4 regions of the Variovorax sp. GW823-FHT04F07 genome follow, and region 1 is predicted to be linked to each of the others. Evidence: predicted binding sites of a transcription regulator. Region 1 holds the regulator's gene; each other region holds the start of a gene.
What was found. The regulator LexA, encoded in region 1, represses DNA repair genes until DNA is damaged. The targets are predictions, from matches to a motif close to ACTGTATNNNNATACAGT.
Positions count from the first base shown of each region.

Region 2: AC1RAA_RS27445 (ATP-dependent helicase) is a predicted target of LexA. The motif match lies at 1,896-1,913, and genes of this name have one in related genera.
Region 3: recA (recombinase RecA) is a predicted target of LexA. The motif match lies at 1,226-1,243, and genes of this name have one in related genera.
Region 4: imuA (translesion DNA synthesis-associated protein ImuA) is a predicted target of LexA. The motif match lies at 3,057-3,074, and genes of this name have one in related genera.

Region 1 is NZ_JBXAIG010000001.1:799,594-804,822, forward strand. Features, by position in the region: gene AC1RAA_RS03725 (D-2-hydroxyacid dehydrogenase family protein) at 1-893, opposite strand, end outside; gene AC1RAA_RS03730 (hypothetical protein) at 1,052-1,435, opposite strand; gene lexA (transcriptional repressor LexA) at 1,579-2,262, opposite strand; gene AC1RAA_RS03740 (asparaginase) at 2,336-3,322, shown strand; gene adk (adenylate kinase) at 3,353-4,009, opposite strand; gene kdsB (3-deoxy-manno-octulosonate cytidylyltransferase) at 4,145-4,918, opposite strand; gene AC1RAA_RS03755 (Trm112 family protein) at 4,915-5,097, opposite strand; gene lpxK (tetraacyldisaccharide 4'-kinase) at 5,078-5,229, opposite strand, start outside.
Region 2 is NZ_JBXAIG010000007.1:302,812-308,040, reverse strand. Features, by position in the region: gene AC1RAA_RS27445 (ATP-dependent helicase) at 1-1,883, opposite strand, end outside; gene corA (magnesium/cobalt transporter CorA) at 2,109-3,095, shown strand; gene AC1RAA_RS27435 (YoaK family protein) at 3,151-3,903, shown strand; gene AC1RAA_RS27430 (5'-methylthioadenosine/adenosylhomocysteine nucleosidase) at 3,913-4,686, opposite strand; gene AC1RAA_RS27425 (ABC transporter substrate-binding protein) at 4,690-5,229, opposite strand, start outside.
Region 3 is NZ_JBXAIG010000004.1:164,472-169,700, reverse strand. Features, by position in the region: gene recA (recombinase RecA) at 53-1,162, opposite strand; gene AC1RAA_RS19875 (MarR family winged helix-turn-helix transcriptional regulator) at 1,309-1,794, shown strand; gene AC1RAA_RS19870 (response regulator transcription factor) at 1,857-2,531, shown strand; gene AC1RAA_RS19865 (hypothetical protein) at 2,558-3,523, opposite strand; gene AC1RAA_RS19860 (sensor histidine kinase) at 3,666-5,108, shown strand; gene AC1RAA_RS19855 (HEAT repeat domain-containing protein) at 5,105-5,229, shown strand, end outside.
Region 4 is NZ_JBXAIG010000001.1:348,359-353,587, forward strand. Features, by position in the region: gene AC1RAA_RS01625 (alpha/beta fold hydrolase) at 1-836, shown strand, start outside; gene AC1RAA_RS01630 (aldo/keto reductase) at 840-1,679, opposite strand; gene AC1RAA_RS01635 (ABC transporter substrate-binding protein) at 1,850-2,977, opposite strand; gene imuA (translesion DNA synthesis-associated protein ImuA) at 3,089-3,886, shown strand; gene AC1RAA_RS01645 (Y-family DNA polymerase) at 3,855-5,198, shown strand; gene AC1RAA_RS01650 (error-prone DNA polymerase) at 5,191-5,229, shown strand, end outside.

The DNA.
Region 1 (5,229 bases):
ACGTAGCCGATGTGCGGCGTGCAGATGCAGTTCTCCAGGCGCAGCAGCGCATGGCCCTGCAACGGCGGTTCGCTCTCGAACACGTCGATGGCCGCCAGCCCGGGGCGGCCGCGGTTGAGGGCGGCCAAGAGGGCATCGGCTTCGACCAGCTCGGCGCGCGAGGTGTTGACGAACAGCGCCGTCGGCTTCATGCGCGAGAGGTCTTCGAGCTTGACGAGGCCCTGGGTGTCCTCGTTGAGCCGCAGATGCACCGACAGCACGTCGGCGGCGGCAAAGAATTCGTGGCGGTTCTGTGCCACCTGGAAGCCGTCGGAGCGCGCCTTGGCGCAGCTGGCCTCGCGGCCCCAGATCACGACCTGCATGCCGAAGGCCTGCCCGTAGCGGGCCACCAGCTGGCCGATGCGGCCGTAGCCCCAGATGCACAGCGTCTTGCCCTTGAGCACCGAGCCCACGCCGAAATTCGGCGGCATCGATGCCGACTTGAGGCCCGACTGCTGCCAGGCCCCGTGCTTGAGGTTGCTGATGTACTGCGGCAGGCGGCGCATGGCCGCCATGATCAGCGCCCAGGTGAGTTCGGCGGGCGCCTGCGGCGAGCCCGAGCCCTCGGCCACCGCCACACCGCGTTCGGTGCAGGCCGTGACGTCGATGTGGCCGCCGACGCGCCCGGTCTGGGAAATCAGCTTGAGCTTGGGCAGCTTCTCGATGAGCTGGCGGGAGATCTGGCTGCGCTCGCGGATGAGCACGATGACGTCCGCATCCTTGAGGCGAACCGACAGCTGACCGATGCCCTTGACCGTGTTGGTGTAGACCTTGGCGGCGTAAGCGTCCAGCTTGGCAGCGCACTGCAGCTTGCGCACGGCGTCCTGGTAGTCGTCGAGGATCACAATGTTCATGGCATGCCATTGTGCCTCGCAGCATCGGCACGTCGCACGTGTGAACGTTTGGATACCCCATGCCAGATGGCGCCCGGGAGGCCTGTTTCAGACCATTGGGGGTGAATCCGCCATGCGCGTGCGGGGCGCGCAGGCACGGCGGGTTCGTTCGCACCTTCTCAGTGCAGGTGGCTGGGGCGGTGCGTGCCGCTCCCGGTTTCTGCAGCTTCGAGTGCGGCGAGCCGGTCGAGTTCGGCACACACGTCGGCCATGCGGCCGGAAATCACGACCCGGTTGGCGCAGCCGCGCTGCGTGCCTTGGCGGTCGACCACGCGGACCACGCGCAGCGGACGGGCGGGCGCTGCGGCGGCGGATGGCGAACTGGCAGGTGCGGAGCCGCCAGCGGGGCGCGCCGTGCAGACCGGGCGAATGGCCACGTAGCGCAAGCCGGCCGCTGCGTCGCCGCTCTCACCATTCGAAGGGCGGCGGGCGGGCATCCAGCGGGTGGCCAGCGATTGCAGGGGCGACCAGAGGTCGGCGATGGCGAGGAGGGCGATTCCCATGTGAACTCCAAAAAAGTATGAGGTTGAACACAGGCAGGATTTCTTGAATCGGCCACGACAGGGTGATGGCGACTTCGCGCCATACGCCCGCCACCTGTCGCGGCCGGATGAGGTGCTGCTGCGTGTGGGCAGCAGGCCCGGGGCTACATCAGCATCGTGTTGCGGATGAGGCCGACCGCGAGGCCTTCGATTTCGAAGGGCTCGCCGGGCTGGACGATGATGGTCGGGTAGTCGGGGTTCTCGGCGTGCAGCTCGATCACCTGCTTGTTGCGCTTCAGGCGCTTCACGGTGACTTCTTCGCCGAGGCGCGCCACCACGATCTGGCCGTTGCGCGCTTCCTTCGTGGCCTGCACGGCGAGCAGGTCGCCGTCCATGATGCCGGCGTCGCGCATCGACATGCCGCGCACCTTGAGCAGATAGTCGGGTTGGCGCTGGAAGAGCGTGTTCTCGACGTAGTAGGTCTGGTCGACGTGCTCTTGCGCGAGGATGGGCGAACCCGCCGCGACGCGGCCGATGAGCGGCAGCGCGAGCTGGGCCATGCCGGGCAGCGAAAGCGAGAACTGGTTGCCTTCGCGGTGGCGCGTTTCGTGGAGCGAGCGCAGCGCATCGCCCTTGAGGCGGATGCCGCGCGAGGTGCCGCTGACCAGTTCGATGACGCCCTTGCGGGCCAGGGCCTGCAGGTGCTCCTCGGCGGCATTGGCCGACTTGAAGCCCAGCTCGTTGGCGATTTCGGCGCGCGTCGGCGGCGCACCGGTGCGTGCGATGGCGGCCTGGATCAGGTCCAGGATCTGCTGCTGGCGGGCGGTAAGCTTCACTGCGAACTGCATAGTGGTTTCCTTGCGGCACTGGCTAGATATCCAGTACCTGTATTTTTAACCAGTTTTCAAAAGTTGACAAGCCATGACTCATTCCTCTTCGTCCGAGACGCGCCGCGTGGTCGTGCTGGGCACCGGCGGCACCATTGCCGGCAAGGCCGCCAGCAGCGGCGACAACATCGGCTACACCGCCGGGCAGGTGGGGGTGGCGGACCTGCTGGGCGGCATCGAGGCGCCGGCCGGCGTGGCGCTGGTGGCGGAGCAGGTCGCGCAGCTCGACAGCAAGGACATGGACGCCGACACCTGGCGCCAGCTGGCCGCGCGCTGCGCACACTGGCTGGCGCAGCCTGATGTGGCCGGCATCGTGATCACGCACGGCACCGACACGCTGGAAGAGACCGCCTTCTTCCTGCACGCCGTGCTCGCGCCGGCCAAGCCGGTGGTGCTGACCTGCGCGATGCGCCCGGCGACGGCCCTGTCGCCTGACGGTCCGCAGAATGTCCGCGACGCACTCGCTGTGGCCTCGACGCCCGGCGCGCAGGGCGTGACGGTGGTGTGTGCGGGCGCGATCCACAGCGGCCTCGATGTGCAGAAGGTGCACACCTACCGCCTTGATGCCTTCGCGTCGGGCGATGCGGGGCCGGTCGGCTATGTGGAAGAGGGCGAAGTGCGGCGCGTGCGTGCGTGGCCGCAGGGGGCGCCGTTCGATGCGGCGCGGCTGGAGGCGGTGTTGAAGCCGTGGCCCCGCGTCGAGATCGTCATGAGCCACGCGGGCGCGAGCGGTGCGATCGTGGAGGCGTTGCTGCTCCCGTCGGCTGAGCCCTTGCGCGGGCTGGTCGTGGCCACGACCGGCAATGGCACCGTGCACCACGCGCTGGAAGCCGCAGCGCTGAAGGCGCAGGGCGGTGGCTTGGTGGTGTTGCGTGCCACACGCTGCGCGAACGGACGCATCCTGCCGAAACCCGGCGACGGGCTGCGGGACGCAGGCGCACTCACGCCGGTGAAGGCGCGGGTCGCGCTGGTGCTGGAACTTTTGGGAGTGGCCGCCCTGCCGGAGGCGGAGGGCGGCTAGGAGAAAGAGGCTGACGAATCAGCCGCTGAATCAGCTGTTCAGTGCGGCAAGCGCGCGCTGTGTGATCTCGTCGACCGTGCCCACGCCCTGGATGGCGCGGTACTTCGGCGCGGCGGCCGGGTCGGTCTTGGCCCAGGCCGAGTAGTAGTCGACCAGCGGACGGGTCTGCTGGCTGTAGACGTCGAGCCGCTTGCGCACGGTCTCTTCCTTGTCGTCTTCGCGCTGGATCAGCTCTTCGCCCGTCACGTCGTCCTTGCCTTCCACCTTCGGCGGATTGAACTTGACGTGGTAGGTGCGGCCCGATGCCGGGTGTGAGCGACGACCGCTCATGCGTTCGATGATGTCACCGAAGGGCACGTCGATCTCGAGCACGTAGTCGAGCTTCACGCCGGCCGCCTTCATGGCGTCGGCCTGCGGAATGGTGCGTGGGAAGCCGTCGAACAGGAAGCCGCCGTTGCAGTCGGGCTGCGCGATGCGTTCCTTCACGAGGTTGATGATCAGGTCGTCGCTGACCAGTGCACCCGAATCCATGATCGTCTTGGCCTGCAGCCCGAGGGGGGTGCCTGCCTTGACCGCGGCGCGCAACATGTCGCCGGTCGAGATTTGGGGAATGCCGTATTTCTGGCAGATGAAGGTCGCTTGCGTGCCTTTGCCTGCTCCGGGCGCGCCCAGCAAAATAAGTCTCATGGTGTCCTCGGAAGGTTCTTAGATTTTGTGTCGCGCCCCATGCGCGCCCTCAGGCGCGCCGAGGCGGAATTGCATCGAGGATAGCATGCGTCCCCGTGACAAATTGCCGCCGTCTCCCTCGGGGCGGCCTGCAGCTCACGCAGGAGAGCCGGCCGCGAAGACGGCGCGCACGCGCGCCAGGTCTTCGGGCGTGTCGATCCCGGGGCCCGGTGCCACATCGCTCACATGCACCGCGATGCGGTGTCCGTGCCACAGCGCGCGCAACTGTTCGAGCGCCTCGGTGGCTTCGACAGGGGCGGGTGACAGCAATGGAAATTGCCGCACGAAGCCTGCGCGATAGCCGTAGATGCCGATGTGGCGCAGCGGCGCGGGGCTGGGCAGCACCGACGGCGCCGCACCGCCCGACGAGCCGTCGCGCCACCAGGGGATCGGTGCGCGGCTGAAGTACAGCGCATGGCCCTGTGCATCGAGCACGGCCTTCACCACGTTCGGGTTCATGAAGTCGGCCAGCGAGTCGATCGCGTGGACGGCGGTGCTCATCGCGGCCTGCGGACGCGCGGCCAGCGTGGCAGCAACGGCGTCGATCAGCGCGGGGTCGATCAGCGGCTCGTCGCCCTGCACGTTGACGACGATCGCGTCACCGTCGAGCCCGAGCTGTTCGCAGGCTTCGGCCAGCCGGTCGGTGCCGCTGGGGTGGTCCTGGCGGGTGAGCAGGGCCTCGACGCCGTGCGCCTTGCAGGCGTCGATGATGGAAGCGTCATCACCGGCTACCACCACGCGAAGGGCGCCGGACTGGCGGGCACGTTGCGCCACGCGCACGACCATCGGCAGTCCGGCGATGTCGGCCAGCGGTTTGTTGGGAAGTCGCGTCGAAGCCAGCCGGGCCGGCACCAGAACGGTGAAGCTCACAGGCCCAGCTCTTCGTCGGACAGCGTGCGGGCCTCGTTCTCGAGCAGCACCGGGATGCCGTCGCGCACCGGGTAGGCCAGGCGGGCGCTGCGTGAGCAGAGTTCCTGCTTCTCGGCGTTCCAGGTCAGCGGGCCCTTGGTGACGGGGCAGACGAGCAGTTCAAGCAGCTTGGTATCCATCGAGCGATGATAGCTTCGCGTCGAGGGCGGCGAAGAACACCGGCGAGGGTTCGAAGTGCAGCGGCACGGCGAGCGCGTCGGGCACCTGCTGCCAGAGCTTGACGGCGTCTTTTTCCGTGCAGACGAGGGGCA
Region 2 (5,229 bases), on a different contig from region 1:
ATCGCCACGTAGAGCAGGCGCCGCTCTTCTTCCAGCTCGTGCGCGCCCTGTGCCACGTCGGCCGGCATGCAGCCGTCGACCACGTTGATGACGTGCACCGAGTTCCACTCCTGGCCCTTGGCCGAATGGATGGTCGACAGGATCAGGTAGTCCTCGTCGAGCGAGGGCGGGCCGGGCCGGTCGCTGGTGGCTTCGGGCGGATCGAGCGTGAGCTCGGTGAGAAAGCGCTCGCGGGAGCCATAGCCGGCCGCCAGCCGCGCCAGCTGCTCGACGTCGGCACGCCGCACGCCCGAGGTGTCTTCGTACAGCCGCTCCAGGTGCGGCTGGTACCACTGCATCGCCACCTCCACGTCGGCCGGCCACTGCAGCGACGGCGCGCGCAAGGCGGCGTAGGCCTGGGCAAAGTCGGCCCACTGTTCGCGCGCGGCCGACGGCGGCACGAAGTCGCGCACGGCCGCGGCCGGGTCGGCCGCCTGGTCCATCGCGTCGAGCAGGCGCGTGCCGGTGACCGGGCCCACGCCGGGAATGAGCTGTGTGACCCGGAAGCCCGCCATGCGCCCGCGCGGGTTCTGCGCAAAACGCAGCACGGCGAGCAGGTCCTTCACGTGCGAGGCTTCGAGGAACTTGAGCCCGCCGAACTTCACGAACGGGATGTTGCGCCGCGCCAGTTCCAGCTCGAGCGCCGCGCTGTGCGACGAGGTGCGAAACAGCACCGCCTGCGACTTCAGCGCCAGTCCGCCCTCGCGGTGCGCCAGGATCTTGTCGGCCACCCAGCGCGCCTGCCCGGCCTCGTCGGGCACGAGCACCAGCACCGGTTTGCCGGCCGAGGGCTTGTCGGTCCACAGCGTCTTGGCGTGCCGCTCGGCGGCCTGCGCGATGACGCGGTTCGACACGTCGAGGATCGGCTGCGTCGAGCGGTAGTTGCGCTCCAGCGTGACGATGCGCGCGGCCTGCGAGAACTGCGAGGGAAAGTCGAGGATGTTGCGCACCGTGGCGCCGCGGAACGAGTAGATCGACTGCGCGTCGTCGCCCACCACCGTCACGCCGCGCCCGTCGGGCTTCATCGCGCGCAGGATCTCGGCCTGCAGCAGGTTGGTGTCCTGGTACTCGTCGACCAGCACGTGGTCGAAGCGCGCGCCGACATGCGCGGCCAGCGCGGGCTCGGCGACCATCTCGGCCCAGTAGAGCAGCAGGTCGTCGTAGTCGAGCACGTTCTGCTGCTGCTTGGCCTCGACGTAGGCGCCGAAGAGCGTCTTGAGCTCAACCTCCCACTCGGCGCACCAGGGAAAGCTGTCTTTCAGCACGGCGGCCAGCGGCGCGCGCGTGTTCACGCAGCGCGAGTAGATCGACAGGCAGGTGCCCTTGCGCGGGAAGCGGTTGACCGTGGACGACAGGCCCAGCTCGTGCCGCACCAGCCCCATGAGGTCTTCGGCGTCGCCGCGGTCGTGGATGGTGAAGTTCTCGTCCAGCCCGATCTGCGCGGCGTATTCGCGCAGCAGCCGCGCGCCGATGCCGTGGAAGGTGCCGGCCCACGGCAGCGCGGGCGGGCGCTCCGACTTCAGGCCCAGCACGCGCGCCAGCACCTGGCCCGCGCGGCGCTCCATTTCCTGCGCGGCGCGGCGCGAGAAGGTGAGCAGCAGCAGCCGCTGCGGATCGACCCCGTCCGCGATCAGGTGCGCCACGCGGTGCGCCAGCGTGCTGGTCTTGCCCGAGCCGGCACCGGCGATCACGAGCAGCGGCCGGTGGTCGGCGCCGACCGCCGCGCCCACGCCATGCTCGACCGCCGCGCGCTGGTCGTCGTTGAGCGCGGCGAGCGCCGCGGCCAGGCGCTCGGCTTGCGTCTTCGGGGGGGTGGAAAGAACGGGGGACGCAGGGGTCTGCATGGGCACGACTTTACTGTATGTCCGTCCAGTTCGAGTGCCTTGTCGCCCTGTGGCCGGTGACATAATCGCGCCTCGCTGCAACCGGAGACTCCCCTTGGAAACCGCCCCGTCTCGGCAGCTTTCAACTCCCTGGCGACGCTGCGCGTGATGTACTGACGCCGGGTCCGCGGGAATTGAAAGCGCCCCGCCCTCGCCCATCGTTCAGTCACCCCCGGGAGTGAGCCCATGCTCAACATCTTTACGCTCGCCAACGGCCGCCTCGTCCAGGAAGAGATCGAGTCGCTCGAAGAGCTCTCCAAGTTCCAGCCGATCTGGGTCGACCTCGAGTCGCCCACGCTCGAGGAAAAGCGCTGGATCAAGCAGTACTACGGCCTCTCGATTCCCGAAGACGCGATGGACGAGGACATCGAGGAGTCGGCCCGCTTCTACGAGGAAGACAACGGCGAGCTGCACATCCGCTCCGACTTCCTGATCGACGACGACGAAGACCCGCGCACGGTGCGCGTCGCCTTCATCCTGAACCAGCACAACACCGACCTGCGCAGCCGCGGCGTGCTGTTCTCGATCCACGACGAGGACGTGCCCGTGTTCCGCCTGCTGCGCATGCGCGCACGCCGCGCGCCGGGGCTGATCGAAGACGCCAAGGAAGTGATGCTCAAGCTCTTCGACGCCGACGCCGAGTACTCGGCCGACACGCTGGAGAACATCTACGACGAGCTCGAGGTGGCGGGCAAGAAGGTGCTGTCGGGCAACGTCAGCGACGAGCTGGCCGGCGAGGTGCTCGGCGCCATCGCGCGGCAGGAAGACTTGAACGGCCGCATCCGCCGCAACGTGATGGACACGCGCCGCGCCGTGAGCTTCATGATGCGCAGCAAGATGCTCAACGCCGAGCAGTTCGAAGAGGCGCGGCAAATCCTGCGCGACATCGAATCGCTGGACAACCACACGGCCTTCCTCTTCGACAAGATCAACTTCCTGATGGATGCGACCGTCGGTTTCATCAACATCAACCAGAACAAGACCATCAAGATCTTCTCGGTGGCCAGCGTCGCGCTGCTGCCGCCCACGCTGATCGCCAGCATCTACGGCATGAACTTCAAGTTCATGCCCGAGCTCGACTGGGCCATGGGCTACCCCTACGCCATCGCGCTGATGGCCGCGAGCGCGCTGGTGCCGATGTGGTACTTCCGCCGGCGCGGCTGGCTCAAGTAGTCGCTGTACTGGGTGCTAGAGTGGCTGCCGGCAGGCAGCTGACCTGGAGAGCCCCGTGCGCAGACTTCGTTTCCTCACCAACCGCCACCGCGCGCCGTCGACGAACACCGCGCTCGGGCTGCTGCTGGCCTTCAACGCCGGCGCCATCAATGCGGGCGGCTTCCTCGTGCTGCACATGTACACCTCGCACATGACCGGCTTCGCCTCGCAGCTGGCGGACGGCATGGTGCTGGGCAACCTCACGCTGCTGCTGAACGCGCTGGGCGCGATCCTGGCGTTCGTGAGCGGCGCCGCGGTCTGCGCGGTGCTGGTGAACTGGGCGCGGCAGCACCGGCTGCATGGCGTGTACGCGCTGCCCCTGCTGCTGGAGGCCGCGCTGATGTTCCCGTTCGGGCTCGCCGGCGCCATCACGCTGACCTGGGCCACGCCGTTCGCGGTGCCGCTCACGGTGCTGCTGCTGTCGTTCATCATGGGGCTGCAGAACGCCGTGGCGTCGAAGACCTCGGGCGGCAGCACGCGCACCACCCACATGACCGGCAACATCACCGACGTGGGGATCGAGCTGGGCAAGATGCTCTACTGGAACCGGCGCGCGCCGTCCACGCCGCTGCCGGTGCGCCACGACCGCAGCCGGCTGCGCCGCTGCGGCGGACTGGTCGCCATGTTCGTGCTCGGCGGCGCTGTGGGCGCCCTGGGCTTCAAGCACGTGGGCTTCATCTGCGTCGTGCCGCTGGCCGCGCTGCTGCTGGCGCTGTCGATCCCGCCGCTGCTGCGCGACCTGCCGCAGCTGCGCCGGCTCGCGCCGTAGGCAGGTTCTTCAGGCCGCGTCGCGCGGCAGGGAGGCGAGCCAGGCGTCGACGAGCACGAGGCTGTAACGGCTCGCCACCTCGGCCACGAAGCGCGTGAAGTCGCCGTGCGCGGCATCGTCGGCGCGGTCCGAGATGGTCCGCAGCGCCGCGAAGGGCACGCCGTAGTCGTGGCAGGCCTGCGCCATCGCCGCGCCCTCCATCTCGACGGCGAGCGCATCGGGCAGCGAGCGTTGCAGGGCCCCACACTCCGCGGTGGTCGACACGAAGCGGTCGCCGCTGATCAGCAGGCCGCGATGGACCTTCGGCGACCGCAGATGGAACTCATCGACCGCCTTCTGCCCCACCAGACTCACCGGATCGCGCAAGGTGCTTTCGGCCACCGCCGCCAGCGCATCGCCGATGGCCGCGTCGGCCGCGAAGCGCGAACGCCCCATCAGCGGCACCTCGTACTTCGGAAAGATCGGCGAGGCGTCCATGTCGTGCTGCAGCAGCTCGGTCGCCACGACCACGTCGCCGACATTCACGCCCGGTGCCAGCCCGCCCGCCACGCCCGTGAACACGATCGCCCGCACGCCGAAGCGCTCGAGCAGCACCGTGGCCGTGACCGCCGCCGCGACCTTGCCGATGCGCGACAGCACCGCGACCACGGGCTGGCCCTGCAGGTGGCCGACCCAGAAGTCGCGGCCGGCCACGCGCACGCGCTGCTCGTCGGGCATGCGCGCGAGGAGCGCACTGAGCTCCTCGTGCATGGCCGCGACGATGGCGATGGGCGCAGCGACCACGGCTTACTTGATGTCCACGCCGTAGAAGGTGTGGCGGCCGAACGGACTCAATTTGAAGTCGACCACCTCCTTGCGCACCGGCTTCAGCTGCACCGCGTGCGCGATGGTGAACCACGGCGCCTGCTCCTTGAAGATGACCTGCGCCTTCTTGTAGAGCGCGTCGCGCTCCGACTGCTTGGTCGCGCTCTTGGCCTTCACCACGAGGTCTTCGTAGGGCTGGTAGCAGAATTTCGAGATGTTGCTGCCACTGGCCGACTTGGCCGAGGCGCAGCCCAGCAGGGTGTACATGAAGTTGTCCGGGTCGCCGTTGTCGCCGGTCCAGCCCAGCATGCCCATCTGGTGCTCGCCGGCCTGCAGGCGCTTGCGGTACTCGCCCCACTCGAAGCTCTTGATCTCGGCCTTGACGTTGATCTTGGCCAGGTCGGCCTGCATCAGCTCGGCGATGCGCTTGGCGTTCGGGTTGTACGGGCGCTGCACCGGCATGGCCCACAGGTCAGTGCTGAAGCCGTCGGGGAAGCCGGCCTGCGCCAGCAGCTTCTTGGC
Region 3 (5,229 bases), on a different contig from region 1:
TGGTGGGTCGCTCAGGCGGCCCACGCAACACGCGAAGGCCGCTTCGTCTCACTTACTCCGCCGCCTTGTCGGCCTTCGATGCCTTGGCGGGCTTCTCGGCCTTCTCGGGTTCGCTGCCGGCGTCGGCCGCGAGCAGCGGAATGCCCAGCGACTCGCGCACCTTGTTCTCGATCTCGCGCGACAGGTCGGGGTTCTCGCGCAGGAATTCGCGGGCGTTGTCACGGCCCTGGCCGATCTTCTCGCCGTTGTAGGCGTACCAGGCGCCCGACTTGTCGATGATCTTGGCGTTCACGCCCATGTCGATGATCTCGCCCTCGCGGCTGATGCCTTCGCCGAACAGGATGTCGAACTCGGCCGTCTTGAACGGGGGCGACACCTTGTTCTTCACCACCTTCACCTTGGTTTCGTTGCCGATGGCTTCGTCGCCCTTCTTGATGGTGCCGATGCGGCGGATGTCCAGGCGCACCGAGGCGTAGAACTTCAGCGCATTGCCGCCGGTGGTGGTTTCGGGCGAGCCGAACATCACGCCGATCTTCATGCGGATCTGGTTGATGAAGATGACCATGCAGTTGGTCTTCTTGATCGTGGCCGTGAGCTTGCGCAGCGCCTGGCTCATCAGGCGGGCCTGCAGGCCGGGCAGCGAGTCGCCCATTTCGCCTTCGATTTCGGCCTTGGGCGTGAGCGCGGCGACCGAGTCGACCACGATCAGGTCGACGGCACCCGAGCGCACCAGCGAGTCGACGATTTCGAGTGCTTGTTCGCCGGTGTCCGGCTGGCTGATCAGCAGGTCGGACAGGTTCACGCCGAGCTTCTGGGCGTACTGCACGTCGAGCGCGTGCTCGGCGTCGACGAAGGCGCAGGTGCCGGCCTGCTTCTGCATGGAGGCGATCACCTGCAGCGTGAGCGTGGTCTTGCCCGAGGATTCCGGGCCGTAGATTTCAACGACGCGGCCACGGGGCAGGCCGCCGACGCCCAGCGCGATGTCCAGGCCCAGCGAGCCGGTGGAGACCACCTGGATGTCTTCGAGCGCCTCGCCTTCGCCCAGGCGCATGATCGTGCCCTTGCCGAACTGCTTTTCGATCTGGGCCAGCGCGGCCTGCAGGGCCTTGGCCTTTTCACTGTTGGCGACCGAGATGCTTGCGCCCTTGACGACTGCGTCCATGTGGAAATCTCCTTGAATATCAACGGTTTGTGTCGGGATTCATCCATCTGCTTTTAACCACAGGCTGGATGCTTGAACAGTAGTGTAGGGGCTCATGGCGTTTCGCAAACCCACTTTAAAGTCAGTTTGCCTTACCATCTGAAGCCATGGCCGACCCCGCCTTTCCCACCGATCCCGACGCCTGGCGCCAGACCCACCTGGGCCGCCTGCTGGGCCATGCGATGCGCCGCTTCGACGAGCGCGTGCTGGCGCTCATGGCGCACGACATCGACGTGCCGCTGGCGCTGTCGAACCTCGCGGCGCGCGCGCAGGTGAGCGCAGCGCACATCCACATCACGCGGCACCTGGCGCGCGAGGGCTCGCGCCTGACCGAACTGGCCGAGCGCGCCGGCATGACCAAGCAGGCCATGGGCACGCTGGTCGACCAGTGCGAGGCCTGGGGGCTGGTCACGCGCGGGCCCGACCCGCTCGATGCGCGCGCGCGGCGCGTGCTGTTCACGGCCGACGGGCTGGCCTGGCTGGACGCCTTCCGCCGCGCCGTGACGCAGACCGAGCGCGAGTTCCGCGCCAGCGTGGGCGACGAGATCGCCACCGTGGTAACCATCGGACTCGAAGCCTATACAGCGGGCTAGACTCGCGTTGAGACAAATGTGAACTGCGCCGGCATGGCGCCTGAATCCGCCGGAGGTGGCTCATGCGAATACTGATTGCCGAAGACGACCAGGTGCTGGCCGATGCCCTGCTGCGCAGCCTGCGCACCTCGGGCGCGGCGGTCGATCACGTGGCCAACGGCTCGCAGGCCGACACCGCGCTCATGACCCACAGCGAGTTCGACCTGCTGATCCTCGACCTCGGGCTGCCCAGCCTGCACGGCATCGAGATCCTCAAGCGCCTGCGCGCGCGCGGCTCGCAGCTGCCGGTGCTGGTGCTCACGGCAGCCGACAGCGTGGAAGAGCGCGTCAAGGGCCTGGACCACGGCGCCGACGACTACATGGCCAAGCCCTTCAGCCTGCAGGAGCTCGAGGCACGGGTGCGCGCCCTCACGCGGCGCGGCATGGGCGCCACCAGCAACGCGATCCGCCACGGCCCGCTGGTCTACGACCAGGCCGGCCGCGTGGCGACCATCGACGGCAAGATGATCGAGCTGTCGGCGCGCGAACTGGGCCTGCTCGAGGTGCTGCTGCAGCGCGCCGGCCGGCTGGTCAGCAAGGACCAGCTGGTGGACCGGCTGTGCGAATGGGGCGAAGAGGTGAGCATCAACGCCATCGAGGTCTACATCCACCGCCTGCGCAAGAAGATCGAGAAGGGACCGGTGCGCATCGCGACGGTGCGCGGGCTGGGCTACTGCCTCGAGAAGATTCCCGGTTGAGCGTGCCCCGCCCGCGCGCAATGCCGTCAGGGCTGCTTGCGCAGATTGACGAGCAGCGTGGCGCCGGTGTTCGAACGGCTCAGGAACATGAGGCTGCGGAAGTAGCCGTTGCTGTCGTACACGCCCGCCGGCACCAGCCCGATGATGGCCGGCCCGGCATAGCTGCCGGTGGCGGCGGGGGTGAGCTTGCAGTCGTTGGTGCTGGCCGTGGCGGCATTCACGGCCTTCAGCGTGAGGCTGTACATGTTCTTGGCCGAGCCGGGCTGCGCCAGGGCGACAGTACCCGAGAGCGTGCACTGGCCGATCTGCACGCCGCTCGTGCTGCCAGTGAACACGCCCTGGCCATCGACCTGCACCGTCACGCCCAGGCTCGGGCTGCTGTCGGTGTTGGACCACGTGCCGGTCATGCTCGCCTGCGACACCGCCAGCGCGTTCTCGATCGTGTAGGCCAGCGGGCCGACATCGGACGGCCTGCGGTTGTCGTAGGCGTAGGTGCCATCCACCGACTTCTTCGGCGTGAAGGTGCCCGAGCCCGTCACCGGATATGCGTTGGGCGGAACATACAACTCGGTGTCCGGGTTGAACGACCAGTCGAGCCCCGTGACCTTCAGCGAACCCCACATCGTGCCCCCGAGGAAGCTGCCCGCCAACGAACCGTTGGTGCCGACGAAGGCAATGCCTCGCACGCCCGCGTAGATGCCTTCGCTGTCATTGCCCACCGCGGCGGTGGAGCCGGGCTGCGGCGCACTCAGCGAGGGCGACGGCTCGGAGCCCGGCACAGCGGCGCGGTTCTCGGCCGGTGCGGGCGCGGGCGCCGGGGCTGGGGAGGGCGCAGGGGCGGGCGCCGGAACCGGTGCGATCGGCAGCATCGGCATGCCACCGCCGCCTCCACCACCTCCGCCGCCGCATGCGGTGACACCCACGCTGGCGGCCAACACGGTCGCGGCCATCCAGAGCGGCTTGGGGCAGCCGCCCACGGTCTTTTGCTTCATGATTTCTCCCTGATGTTTTTGAATTGCAGAAACTGCACGTCAAGGCTACAACCAGTCACACCTTGTCAATGAAACGTCACACCTGCGAATCGCAGTACTAGTTCACGCTCGCCCGCGTTCTTTCGTCTTGCCAGGAACTCCCTTGAAGCTCTTTCAGCGCGCCCAGCGCTCCCTGTTCGGCGAGATCCTCGACTGGATGCTCACGCCGCTGCTGCTGCTCGTGCCGGTGAGCATCGGCGTGACCTGGCTGGTGGCGCAGGGCATCGCCAACGCGCCCTTCGACCGCGCGCTGGAGCACAACGTGAAGGTGCTGGCCGAGCTGGTCACGGTGAAGCAGGGGCAGACGCACTTCGTGCTGTCGCAGTCGGCGCGCGAGATCCTGCGCGCCGACGACGCCGGCCACATCTACTACCAGCTGCTCGACGGCCACGGCACGCTGCTGCACGGCGAGCGCGACCTGCCGCAGCCCAACGTGGACGACCCGCCCGGCACCAACGTGGTCCTGCTGCACAACAGCACGGTGCACGGCCAGCCGGTGCGCGTGGCCTCGCTGTGGATTCCCAGCGGCAGCGAAGAGGTGCCGCCCTCGCTGCTGCAGCTGGCCGAGACGCGCGAGAAGCAGGCGGTGCTCGCCACCGAGATCATCAAGGGCGTGCTGCTGCCGCAGTTCGCGATCCTGCCGCTGGCGGTGCTGCTGATCTGGCTGGCGCTGGTGCGCGGCATCAAGCCGCTGTCGGTGGTCGAGGCGCGCATCCGCGAGCGCCGCCCCGGCGACCTGAGCCCGCTCGACGAGTCCTCGGTGCCGCTCGAGGTGGTGCCGCTGGTGTCGTCGGTGAACGAGCTGCTCGACAAGCTCAACGATTCCATCTTCACGCAGAAGCGCTTCCTGGCCGATGCCGCCCACCAGCTGAAGACCCCGCTCGCGGGCCTGCGCATGCAGGCCGACCTGGCGCAGCGCGAGGGCGCCAACGCCGACGAGCTCAAGCAGTCGCTCAAGCAGATCGGCCGCGCCAGCGTGCGCGCCACGCACACCGTGAACCAGTTGCTGTCGCTGGCGCGCGCCGAGGGCACCAGCGCCATGACGCACTGCCAGCCCTGCGACCTCGCGCGGCTGACCATCGAGGTGGTGCGCGAGGCCGTGCCGCGCGCGATCGAAAAGCGCATCGACCTCGGCTACGACGGCGTCCAGGCCGGCGCGCCCGGTGTGATGGTCGACGGCAACCCGACGCTGCTGAAAGAGCTGGTGCGCAACTTGGTCGACAACGCGCTCAACTACACGCCCTCGACGCCCGAGCGCCCCGGCGTGGTCACGGCGCGCGTGCTGGCCGACCCCTTCGGTCACGTGCAGCTGGTGCAGGTGGAAGACAACGGCCCCGGCATCGCCGAGGCCGACCGCGAGCTGGTGTTCGAGCCCTTCTACCGCGTGCTCGGCAACGAGGCCGACGGCTCCGGGCTGGGCCTGCCGATCGTGCGAGAGATCGCCAACCAGCACCGCGCACGGGTCAAGCTCGAAGACGCGCACCCCGGCAAGCACCCGCCGGGCGCGCTCTTCACCGTGCGCTTCGAGGAGGCCCCTTCCGAATGAATCCGCTCGACACGCTGCGCCAACGCTTCCTGGAAATCCGCCTCGACACCGACGTGTCGGACATGTTCGACTTCGGCGCCGATCTGCTGGAACAGGATTCAGCCGAGGCGCTCGCCTTCCA
Region 4 (5,229 bases), 450 kb from region 1:
CCCGGCGCCAGATCGCCCGCATCGAAGCCCTGTCCACCTCGCACGACCCGGTGCACGACGGCATTCGCGTGCGCTGGCGCCGCTTCGGCACCGACACGACGAAGCCGCCCATCGTGCTGCTGCACGGCGGCCACGGCAGCTGGATGCACTGGCTGCGCAATGCCGAGGCGCTGTCGGCGCAGCGCACGCTGCTCCTGCCCGACATGCCCGGCTTTCACGATTCCGACGCGCTGCCACGCGTGGCGCCCGGCGAAGACGCCCTGGTGCCGCTCCTGGCCGCGCTCGGCGGCACGCTCGATGCGCTCATCGGCGCCGGCACGCCCATCGACCTGGGCGGCTTCTCGTTCGGCGGGCTCACCGCCGCGCGCTTCGCGGTGCGGCGCGGCGCCATCCGCCGGCTGGCGCTGATGGGCAGCGGCGGCCATGGCACCTTGCGCCGCATGACGGTCGAGATGATCAACTGGCGCGCCGCCCCCGACCGCGAGACCGAGCGCGCCGCGCTCATGCACAACCTGGGCGCGCTGATGCTGCATGCGCCCGCCGCCATCGACCCGCTGGCCTTCGAGATCCACGACCTCTCGTGCCACGGCACGCGCTTTCGCAGCAAGGAGGTGTCGCTCTCGGGCGGGCTGCAGGCCGCGATCGACACGCTGGGCGTGCCGACGCTGCTGCTGTGGGGCGAGTTCGACGTCACCGCCGATTCGCGTCCGCTGGTGGCGCAACTGGCCAGCGAAGGCCCCGGCCGCGAAGGCGTGGTGATCGACGGCGCGGGGCACTGGGTGCAGTACGAGCGCGCCGACGCGGTCAACGCGCAGCTGGTGAAGTTCTTCGGCTGAGGTTCACAGGCCCAGCGCGCCTGCATGCTGGCGCCAGAAGGCCGCATCGGGGAAGGTGCCGACCCCGACCCCGACCCCGGCCGCGGCGTTGTCGGCCATGTGCTCCGCACGGCTCGTGCCCGGGATCGTGCATGTCACCGCCGGGTGGCTCAGCACGAACTTCAGCAGCACCTGCGCCCAGCTCGTGCAGCCGATCTCGCCGGCCCAGGCGGGCAGCGGCTTGTCGCGCAGGCGCCGCAGCAGGCCACCGCCGCCGAAGGGCATGTTGACGATCACCGCCACGCCGCGCTCGGCCGCGAGCGGCAGCAGGCGCTGTTCGGCATCGCGCGCATCGAGCGAGTAGTTGATCTGCAGAAAGTCGAGCGTCTCGGCGCGCAGCACGGCCTCGACTTCGTCGTAGGCCGAGGCGGTGTAGTGGGTGATGCCGATGTAGCGCACGCGGCCCTTCTCCTTCCAGCCGCGCAGCGTGGCGAGGTGAATGCGCCAGTCGACGAGGTTGTGCACTTGCATCAGGTCGATCTCTTTCGTGCGCAGCCGCGCGAACGATTGCTCCATCTGCGCGATGCCGGCTTCGCGGCCCGAGGTCCAGACCTTGGTCGCGAGGAAGGGTTTGGCGCCCGGCCTGGCGGCGGCCAGCAGTTCGCCGGTGGTTTCCTCGGAGCGGCCGTACATCGGCGAGCTGTCGATCACCGTGCCGCCGGCCGCGAAGAGCGCGTCGAGCACGCCGGGCAGGCGCTGGTACTCGTCGGTGCCGGGGCGCTGGTCGAAGCCGATCCAGGTGCCGCAGCCGACGACCGGCAGGGCTTCCTTCGTGGAGGGAATGGGGCGGGTGGTCATCTGCATCGCGGGCCTGCGGGGTGGCTGCTGGGCGAAGGAGGGGAGCGCGGCACCTGCGCACAGGGCTGCGCCCAGTCGGAGCAGCCGGGCGCGCGTGAGGGCGTAAGGGTGTGCGTTCGTGAGGGGCGTCGTCACGAACGAAATTCTGCGCCCGCGAGGCCGGCGGGCGGAAGGGCTCAGCGCAGGTAGCGCCCGTCGGCCTTGAGCATCGACAGCTCGGAGAAGGTCAGCCCGCGGTGCTCGCCGGGCCGGTACGACACGGCGATGCCGCCGAGGTCCAGCGTCTTGAACGACTCCAGGCCCTTCTGCAGCGACTCGGGCGTCGGGTTGGCGCCCGCGCGCTTCAGGCCTTCGACCATGACCTTGGCCGTGACGTAGCCCTCCAGGCTGGCGTAGCTGAACTCGGTCATGCCGATCTTCTTCATCGCCGCCTGGTACTCGGCAATCACCGGCATCGCGCTGTTCCACGGATAGGGCACGACCTGCGAGATGACCACGCCGGCCGCGTCCTTCTTGATGTCCTGGAACAGCTTCTGCCCGTTCAGGAAGGAGAACGAATAGAAGGCCGTCTCGCCGCCGGTCGCGCGGTAGGCCGCGATGAATTTCGCCGCCACGTCGTTGGTGGCCGACAGCACCACGGCCTTGGGCTTGAGCTTGGCCAGCTCGGCGGCGCGTTCGGCCGCGTCGGAGCCGTCGTTCTTGATGGCCACGCTGCCGACCATCTTGTCGCCGCGTTCGGCAATGAACTTCTGCGTGCTCTCCATCGCCGAGCGCGCGCCGGGGTTGTCGTTGTGCGCGAAGGCGATGCGCGACAGGCCGATGGTGAACAGGTGGTTCACGATGCGGCTGTATTCCTCGTCAAAGCTGATGCGCACCGGAAAACCGAACTCGCTGAACTTCACCACCGGGCCCGCGCCCGTGTACGGGCCGACGACGGGAATCTTCAGCTCGTTGGCCGCCTTCAGCGCGCCGACCGCCGACGAGGTGCCGATGGGCATCAGCACGCCCACAGCGCCGTCGCGCGCGAAGGTCTTGACGTTCTCGGCGCCCTTGGCGGGGTCGTAGGCGTCGTCGAGCTGGCGCAGCTCGACCGGGCGGCCGTTGACGCCGCCGCTCGCGTTCAGCGCGGTGAACATGGCACGGATGCCCACCAGCGGCTCGGTCGACAGCGATGCGAGCGGGCCGGTCTGCACGTAGGTCTGGCCGATCAGGAGCGGCTTGGCGGGCTGGGCCGAGGCGGGCGCCCCCGCGAAGACGAGGGCGGCGAGGGCCAGAAACCGCAGGTGAATCTTTTTGTGTCTCATGGTCACTAATTGTTAATAAACCGATCTTAAGGCGCGGGCCTTCGCAGGTAAATCGATCGCTGGTTGCGACCTGGGAAATACTGTATAAAAATACAGTTAACAACTGCAATCATGGGCCTCCCTTTCCTCGACTCCTTTTCCACCGCCGCGGGCCGCGGCGTCTGGCACGCCGACGAACTCGGCCTGGCCGACGCGCAGGTCGTGGCCACCGGGCATGCCGCGCTCGACGCCGAGCTGCCCGGCGGCGGCTGGCCCGTGGGCGCGATGACGGAGCTGCTGCAGGCCACGCCCGAGGCCCATGTCTGGCGCCTGCTGCTGCCCGCGCTGGCGCAGGCCGTGGAAGCGCGCGGCGGGCCGGTGGTGCTGGTCGGCGCACCCTACGAACCCTGCGGCACCGCGCTGGCGGCGCAGGGCTTGCCGGTGGAGGCGCTGATGTGCGTGCGCAGCGACGCCCCGGCCGCGCGGCTGTGGGCCTGCGAGCAGGCGCTGCGCTGCGCCGAGATCGCTGCCGTCGTCGCCTGGCTGCCGCAGGCCCGCGTGGGCGAGCTGCGGCGGCTGCAGCTGGCCGCCGCGCAGCACGAGGTGCTGCTGTTCGTGTGCCGGCCCGAGTCGGTGGCGCTGTCGGCCTCGCCCGCGCGTCTGCGCCTGCGCGCCGAGCGCTGCCCGGACGACCCGGCGCAGATCGCGCTGCACCTGCTCAAGCGCCGGGGGCCGCCGCTGGCCGCGCCGGTGCGGGTGCCGGCGCGCAATGCCCGCATGAGCGCGTTGCTGGCCGCCGCCCGCGTGCGGCGCCAGCTGCGCCTGCAGCCGGCCGTGACGCCGGCCGCCGCGCCGTCGGCCACGGTGGTGCGCATCGACGCATGGAAAGGAGGCCCGGATGCACTGGATCGCCTTGCAGTGGTCGTCTGAAACCGAGGACGCCGACGCCCCCGACATGCCCCCGCCCGAAGCCCTGGGCTGGTGGGCGCTGCAGTTCACGCCGCACGTCGCCTGGCAGGACGAGGCGCTGATGCTCGAGGTCTCGGCCTGCGAGCGCCTGTGGGGCGGTCGCGCGCCGCTGATGCGCCAGCTGCTGGCCCTCAACCCCGCGCCCGACGCGCGCATGCGCGGCGCGCAGGGCGCCACCAGCCTGATCGCGCTGGCGCGGCTGCGCCTGTTCGCGCGCAACGAGCACCGGCCCGCCGACGTGCCGGCCGGCCTGCCGCTGGACACGCTGACGGCCGCGCAGGGCCACCTCGACCTGCTCGCGCGCCTGGGCTGCCGCACCTGGGGCGAGGTGGCGGCGCTGCCGCGCGGCGGGCTGGCGCGGCGCTTCGGTGCCGGGCTGCGTGAGGCGCTCGACATCGCCTGGGGCCTGCGCCCCGAAAGCCACGCCTGGCTCACGCTGCCCGACGTGTTCGAGCAGAAGCTCGAACTGCCCGCGCTGGCCGAGACCGGGCCCGAACTCATGTGGTCGGCCAACCGCCTGCTCTCGGCGCTGCAGATCTGGCTGCGCGCCCGCCAGCGCGGCGCGCGCGCGCTCGAGCTGCAGTGGACGCTCGACCTGCGGCGCCTCAACGGCGTGACCCTGCCGCCGCACCAGCAGCTCACCGTGCGCACGGCCGAGCCCACGCAGGACATGGCGCACCTGCGCCGCCTGCTGTCCGAAAAACTCGCGCTCACCACGCTGGCCGCGCCCGCGAGCTGGCTGAAGCTGCGCACGCTCGAAACCGATCCGCTGGCCGGCGCCAGCACGAGCTTCCTGCCCGAAGACAACCGCAAGGGCGACAAGCTGCACGAGATGGTCGAACGGCTCAGCGTGCGGCTCGGCGCCGACCAGGTGGTGGTGCCGCTCGCGCAGGCCGACCACCGGCCCGAGCGCCAGCAGCGGTGGCGGCCCGCGCTGCAAAAAGAGAAAACGCCTGCACCCGACAAGGCCCGCAAGGACGCCGCCTCGCAGCCCGATGCGATCTACCCGCCCTGGCTGCTGCCCGAGCCCTTGCGGCTCGAGATGGACGGCGAGCGCCCGTGCTACTGCGGGCCGCTGCGCAAGCTGGTCGGGCCGCAGCGCGTCGAGGCCGGCTGGTGGGGCGGTGAAGAAGACGGCGGCCAGCCCGCGATGCGCGACTACTACGTGGCCGAAAGCCCCGAGGCCGGCCTGGTGTGGATCTTTCGCGAGCGGCCCGCCACGCGCTTTTCGTCGGGCGAGGTGCGCTGGTACCTGCAAGGCTTCTATGCCTGACCTGAGCGGCAAGGAAGAGCGCAAGCGCCAG